3 regions of the Methylobacterium sp. NPDC097929 genome follow, and region 3 is predicted to be linked to each of the others. Evidence: predicted binding sites of a transcription regulator. Region 3 holds the regulator's gene; each other region holds the start of a gene.

Region 1 (2,267 bases), on a different contig from region 3:
GCGCCTTCTGGCTGACGCAGATCACGCCGAGGCCGGCGGGCAGCATCAGGCCCTTCTGGGAGCCGGCGATGGCGCAGTCGACCTTCCACGCGTCGGCGTAGAACGGCAGCGAGCCGATCGAGGACACGCCGTCGACGAACAGCATGGCCGGGTGGCCGGCGGCGTCGATCGCCTTGCGCACGGCGCCGATGTTGGAGGTCACGCCGGTCGCGGTCTCGTTATGGACCACCATGACGGCCTTGATCTGATGATCCTTGTCGGCGCGCAGGGCCTCCTCGATCTTCTCGGGCTTGGCGCCGGTGCCCCACTCCTCCTCCTGGACGATCACGTCCAGGCCGAGGCGCTGGGCCATGTCGATCCAGAGGTGACTGAACTGGCCGTAGCGCGAGGTCAGCACCTTGTCGCCGCGGGCGAGCGTGTTGGTCAGCGCCGATTCCCAGATGCCCGTGCCGGAGGCCGGGAACAGGAAGATCGTGCCCTCGGTCGAGCCGAACACCTTCTTAGTGTCCTCGAACAGGGGCTTGGTCAGCGACGGGAAGTCGACCGAGCGGTGATCCTCGGACTGCACCATCATGGCGCGCATCACCCGATCCGGGATGTTGGTCGGGCCGGGAACGAACAGGTGGTTGCGTCCCGGACGTCTCGTTGCCGCCATGACAATTTCCTCCACTTAAAAGCCTTGGGCGTCCGGGCCTTCGTGGCCGCGTTCCCGCCCGATCCTGAAGGCGGGCTTGGCGCCCGCCGCGAAACGTCCTCAAGCCCCGGCGCCGGACGCGAAAAGGCCTCCCGCCGTCCGGGACCGTACCACTGCGATGTCGGATCGTTGACCATGCCGGAGCGGCGAAGCGGCCGTCGCGCCGCTCGCGTCGCGGCGCGTGCAGACACGCCGGTCGCCTCCAGAGGATCGAACCCTCGATGCGTCAGCTTCGCGCCGCATTCAAGCGCGCTCCCGCTGATTGTTCAGCGCTCCCATTCGTCGCGGCCCTTTTCGCGCCGCCGTCGGGCGCTGCCGAGCAGCAGACGACACGCGCGGCACAAGACCTTGGCCGCCGTTATGCCTGCCCCGCCAGGGAATGGAAAACGGAAAAAACTGAACTGAAAAACAAAAAGATTTTCATATGCATGGCTCGCGGGCAGGCCCTGCGGCGGCAGGTTTTCGGGCACGCCCCACCGGAACGCGCGTGCCGGCACGGCGCCGGGAGGCCGGCAGGATGGTTCCTGCCCCCGTCATCAAACTGAGATCGGAATGCGATTTGGCTCTCCCCCGTCGCGATGCGGTTGCAGGGAGCCGGAGGCGCAAGTGACACAAGATCCGGAGTCGACCATCCGCGTTCGGACGCTCTTCCTGTCCGATCTCCATCTCGGCACCAAGGGCTGTCAGGCCGCCCTGCTGCTCGACTTCCTGCGCGACGTCGATGCCGACACGATCTACCTCGTCGGCGACATCGTCGACGGCTGGCAGCTCCGCTCCGGCTGGTACTGGCCGCAGGCCCACAACGACGTGGTGCAGAAGCTGCTGCGCAAGGTGCGCAAAGGCGCCCACGTCGTCTACGTGCCCGGCAACCACGACGAGTTCCTGCGCGACTACATCGGCATGACCTTCGGCGGCGTCGAGGTCGCCGACAGCCGCATCCACGTCGCGGCCGACGGCAAGCGCTACCTCGTCATCCACGGCGATCAGTTCGACATGGTGGTGCGCCATTCCAAGTGGCTCGCGCATCTGGGCGACTGGGCCTACACCACGGCACTCTCCGTCAACACCGTCGTCAACCGCGTGCGCCGCCGCCTCGGGCTGGCCTATTGGTCGCTCTCGGCCTGGGCGAAGCTCAAGGTGAAGAACGCGGTCAACTTCATCGGCCAGTTCGAGACCTTCCTCGCCACGGAAGCCCGGCGCCAGGGAGCGGACGGGGTGATCTGCGGCCACATCCACCACGCGGCCCACCGCGACATCGACGGCCTGACCTACCTCAACACCGGCGACTGGGTGGAATCCTGCACCGGCATCGTCGAGCATTACGACGGCCGCATGGAGGTGCTGCACTACCCCGCCATGCTGCGCGAGCGCCGCGCCGCGGAGAGCTTCGAGCCCGACATCCGCCGCGCCGTCGCCTGACGAAATCCCCTCGCATGCGCCAAGCCACGGACTTTCCCACGGACCATCCCACGGACCATCCATGAGGCTGCTGCTCGCCACCGATGCGTGGCATCCGCAGGTCAACGGCGTCGTGCGCTCCATCGAGCGCATGGTGGAGGCCGGCGCCGGCCTG
Region 2 (2,267 bases), on a different contig from region 3:
GCAGGAGAAACGCACCTCGATCTCCGATCCGAGTAGGAGGCTAAACATCAACACGGCCTCATTACCGTTCGGCGACGGTCGCGATTGCGGAGAATGATACCTGGTTGGACTGTATGTGGCGTACGAAGACCGCGATGGCTCGTGAGCAGGACCGCACCGACATCACCTTGGGCATCCGTACATCCAGGCTACTGGCTGCTGGCTCCAATGTTGGACCTCGTGCAGTTCGTCGGAAGTGTTGCCTTTGCGGGAGATGAGACCACCCTGCCGCACTATCCCCCTTAAATAGATAGGCCGCATCCCATCAAAGCGCGACACCCATTCGACTCAAGTCGATATCGAATATCTGATCGTTTTCCCGTATCTTTCATATCCATAATAAAGGCGATCAATGTCCGAGTACAGCAGTCATAGGCGGCTTTATATAGACGAGGCAGGTAGAAGTGGCGCGACCAAATCCTGCGTAGCGTCGACACCTTCCATAGGCGAGGCTCTCGTGCACAAGCTCGGAGAAGACAGCGGGCGTCCGAATCGTTTGTTCCGGACTTAGCATCCGGTTGCCCTCTTAACCCTGCCAGTCTGATGCACGCGACAGCGAGGCTGTTCGGCCCCTGCGAGACGTGGCATCGGAAACAATTTTTGCGAACAAGGATTAAATCGAGTCCAAGCATTCTTCGCGTGTCGCTTGCTGATATTTAGCCGCGACAACAGCGAAGTTTCAGAAATAGTTTAATAACCTATTCATCTGTTTGTCATGTAGCCGATCTATCCGCGGTGTGAGCCGTAGCTGTTCTGTTGAAGTTGAGTGGTGCCCCCTTTCGGTGCTTCGGATGCATCGCTGAGCAAGCCTCTCTACTCCTTCGAGCAGTCTTGCGGGCTCGCGAATAGGTTGCCGATCGACGGCGTCTCCCCCTCCGCAGAGTGACCGCATGACCACGACGCCGCACGTCCTCGCGAACGGTTCCCTGCTCCAGGACTGGACGGATACCGGTGCGATCACGACGAACGACGATTGGAGCCGGGTGCCCGCCATCGTCGGGTATCTGGGCCAGGACCTCACCAATGCTACGGGCGTCGATCCCCAGACTGTGACTGCGGACTCGGCTTTGCCGAACGATGCGGACGTCATCGCCAACCAGACCAATCCCAACACTCTGAGCACGGGCGGCGTCGCCGAGTTCGAGCTCGCCGACCCGACCATCGCTCTCCAGGGCTCAGGCACGGCGGATGCGCCAAGCCTCGTGATCTACCTCGATGCCACCGGGCGCCGGGATGTGACGGTCGCCTTCAACGCCCGCGACATCGACGGCTCGGCCGACGACGCTGTGCAGCCCCTCGCCGTGCAGTACCGGACCGATGGCGGCACCTGGAAAAACCTGCCGGCCGCCTTCGTGACCGACGCCACCACCTCGGGCAGCGCCACGCAGGTGACGCCCGTCAGTGTCACCCTTCCGGCGGATGCCGACGGCGCCCCAGGTCTCCAGGTCCGCATCCTTACGGCCAACGCAGCCGGCAACGATGAGTGGATCGGTATCGACGACATCGCGGTCTCGAGCCAGAGCGCGGCCCTCACCCAGCCGGCCCTGTCGATCGCCGATGCGCAAGTGATCGAGGGCCAGACGGGCACGACCGACCTGACCTTCACGGTGTCCCTTAGCGCCCCCGCCCCGGCCGGCGGCGTGACCTTCGACCTCGCCACCGCCGATGGCAGCGCCCAAGCCGGCTCCGACTACGTCGCCACGGCCCTGACAGGACAGACCATCGCGGCCGGTGCCACGTCCACCACGATCACCGTGCCGGTGATCGGAGACCGGCTTTTCGAGGCCGGCGAGACCTTCGCGCTGCGGGTGACCAACGTCGTCGGCGCCACCGTCGCCGATGGCGCGGCGGTCGGAACCATCGTCAACGACGATGCCGCCACCGTGATCAACGGCGTCGCGGTGTTCGATCCGGCGGCCTCGCTCCAGGGCTTCCAGGGGGCGACCGCGACGACTCCCCCGTCACCCACCGGCGCCCTTCAGCTCGTACGCCTGGGCAGCTACGCCACCACCAACGACCCGGCGACCAGCGCCACGGCCAATGCTGAAGTAGTGGCCTACGATCGGACCACCGGCAGCCTCTACATCCAGAACACCAACGAGAACCGGATCGAGATCGTCGCCATCGGCGCCGATGGGGCGATGACGAAGTCCGGCGAGATCCGGCTTGCCGGTCTCGACCAGTACGGCTCGGTGAACTCGGTAGCGGTCTCCAACGGTCTCATCGCT
Region 3 (2,267 bases):
ACCGGCCGCTTCGGCTAAGGGTCGCCCTCGCGCAGCGCCCGCTCGACGCCCGCTCTTGGATGCGGGCGCAGCGGGGCGACCGCGGGCGACGCGAACCGGCCGTCCCAGCATCCGACTAAGGTGACGGCCGCGACCGTCCGAGCGGGGAATTCGAGAGATGTCCGAGCATATCGTCTCCTCCTACGACAAAGACCTCGAGAACCTGCGCCGCTCGATCGCCGAGATGGGTGGGGTGGCCGAGAAGATGATGACGGATGCCACCGACGCGCTGGTGCGCCGGGATACGACCCTGGCCCAGGCGGTGATCGTCGCCGACAAGCGCCTCGACGTGCTCCAGCGGGAGATCGAGGAGCGCTCGGTGCTGCTCATCGCCCGGCGTCAGCCCCTCGCCATCGACCTGCGCGAGACGATCTCCGGCATTCGCGTCTCCGGCGATCTGGAGCGGATCGGGGACCTGGCCAAGAACATCGCCAAGCGCGTCGTGGCGATCAGCGATCAGGCCCAGCCGCAGAAGATCGTCCTCGGCGTGCAGCACATGAGCGACCTCGTGCAGGAGCAGCTCAAGGATGTTCTCGACGCCTATGCCAGCCGTGATGTCGCCGCCGCCCACGAGGTGTGGGAGCGCGACAGCGCGATCGATGCGCTCTACAATTCGTTGTTCCGCGAACTCCTGACCTACATGATGGAGGATCCGCGCAACATCTCCTTCTGTACGCACCTGCTGTTCTGCGCCAAGAACGTCGAGCGGATCGGCGACCACACCACCAACGTCGCCGAGACGATCGAATACCTCGTCACCGGCGAGAACCCGGCCGGCGAGCGGCCCAAGAACGACGCCTCGAACTACGCGACGGTGACGCCGACGGCCTGAGGCCTGCGGCTTCCTCCGGGAAGCGCGACGCGAGACACGCCGCCCGCGGTCCGGAGCGACCGGCCGGGCGTGACGGATGGGAAGACGGGTGATGACGAGTGCGCGCATCCTGATCGTCGAGGACGAGGAATCGCTCACGACGCTGCTGCGCTACAATCTCGAAGCGGAAGGCTTCGTGGTCGACGTGGCGGTGCGCGGCGACGAGGCGGACCTTCGCCTGCACGAGACCACGCCCGACCTCGTTTTGCTCGACTGGATGGTGCCGGGGCTCTCCGGGATCGAGCTGTGCCGGCGCATCCGGGCGCGGCGCGAGACCGAGCGGCTGCCCGTCATCATGCTGACCGCGCGCGGCGAGGAGACGGACCGGGTGCGCGGCCTTTCGACGGGGGCCGACGATTACGTGGTGAAGCCGTTCTCCGTGCCGGAGCTGCTCGCCCGGGTCCGCGCCCTGCTGCGCCGGGCCAAGCCCGCCCATGTCGCCGACCTGCTCGTGGCCGGCGACATCGAGCTCGACCGGGTCAGCCACCGCATCCGTCGCCAGGGCCGCGAGATCCATCTCGGGCCGACCGAGTTCAAGCTGCTCGAATATCTGATGCAGAGCCCCGGCCGGGTCTTTTCCCGGGAACAGCTCCTCGACGGCGTCTGGGGACACGACGTCTACATCGACGAGCGCACCGTCGACGTGCATGTCGGCCGCCTGCGCAAGGCGATCAACCGCCCGCGCCAGAGCGACCCGATCCGCACCGTGCGCGGCTCCGGCTACTCCTTCGACGAGATGTTCGCCGGGGCGGAGTGAGACGAAGTCTGGTCGATCGCCCCGGTGTCTTCCCTCGTCCTTGCGAGACTCAGCGAAAGCAATCCAGGGCTCCGTCCCTTCCGGACAGGTCGCGCTCTGGGTCGCTTCGGCTCCGCCTCGCGATGACGGAGAGGCGCGAAGGCCGAGGCGATGGACCGGAGACGAGATCAGTCTTTGCCGGGCGCGCCGCGATCAGAGCAGTTTCTCTCTGCCCAACGCGTCGTCATCACGGCCCATAGCCGTTCACGCCGCGGGATCAGCGCTCACACCGCCTCAACCGTCTCCGCGGAGGGAAGCGGAGGCCGGCCCGGCTGACCCGCACGGCAGCCGAGGCGCCGTGCGACATCTTTCAAAAAAATCAGCGGAAGCCGGCCACCCGGCGATCGCGCTTGCGCTCGGCGGCCGGCTGGTAGGCCACCTGGGCGTGCTGGGTGCAGTAGGGCAGGCCCGTGATCGCCCGGCCGCCGCAGAAGCGGAAGTCCGGCGAGGTCGGATCGCCCATCGGCCAGCGGCACATGGAATCGCGCAGGTCCATGATGGTGACGCGCTGCGACACCGCGAGCGCCACCGGCTCCGGGGCGGGGGTCGGCGGCAGGGGGA

The links. The regulator PhoB, encoded in region 3, activates phosphate uptake and scavenging genes when phosphate is short. The targets are predictions, from matches to a motif close to TGTCATNNANCTGTCAT.
Region 1: a site for PhoB is predicted at 1,226-1,242, ahead of ACPCJR_RS11105 (UDP-2,3-diacylglucosamine diphosphatase). Genes of this name have one in related genera too.
Region 2: a site for PhoB is predicted at 740-756, ahead of ACPCJR_RS23895 (ExeM/NucH family extracellular endonuclease). Genes of this name have one in related genera too.

Annotation. Positions count from the first base shown of each region.
Region 1 covers NZ_JBMVEP010000003.1:203,759-206,025, forward strand. Annotated here, with positions in the region: gene ACPCJR_RS11095 (aminotransferase class V-fold PLP-dependent enzyme) at 1-655, opposite strand, end outside; gene ACPCJR_RS11100 (hypothetical protein) at 961-1,164, opposite strand; gene ACPCJR_RS11105 (UDP-2,3-diacylglucosamine diphosphatase) at 1,301-2,113, shown strand; gene ACPCJR_RS11110 (glycosyltransferase family 4 protein) at 2,175-2,267, shown strand, end outside.
Region 2 covers NZ_JBMVEP010000017.1:1,795-4,061, forward strand. Annotated here, with positions in the region: partial or broken gene ACPCJR_RS23890 (carbohydrate porin) at 1-48, opposite strand, end outside; gene ACPCJR_RS23895 (ExeM/NucH family extracellular endonuclease) at 930-2,267, shown strand, end outside.
Region 3 covers NZ_JBMVEP010000002.1:218,395-220,661, reverse strand. Annotated here, with positions in the region: gene pstB (phosphate ABC transporter ATP-binding protein PstB) at 1-18, shown strand, start outside; gene phoU (phosphate signaling complex protein PhoU) at 158-871, shown strand; gene phoB (phosphate regulon transcriptional regulator PhoB) at 963-1,667, shown strand; gene ACPCJR_RS09065 (GcrA family cell cycle regulator) at 2,026-2,267, opposite strand, start outside.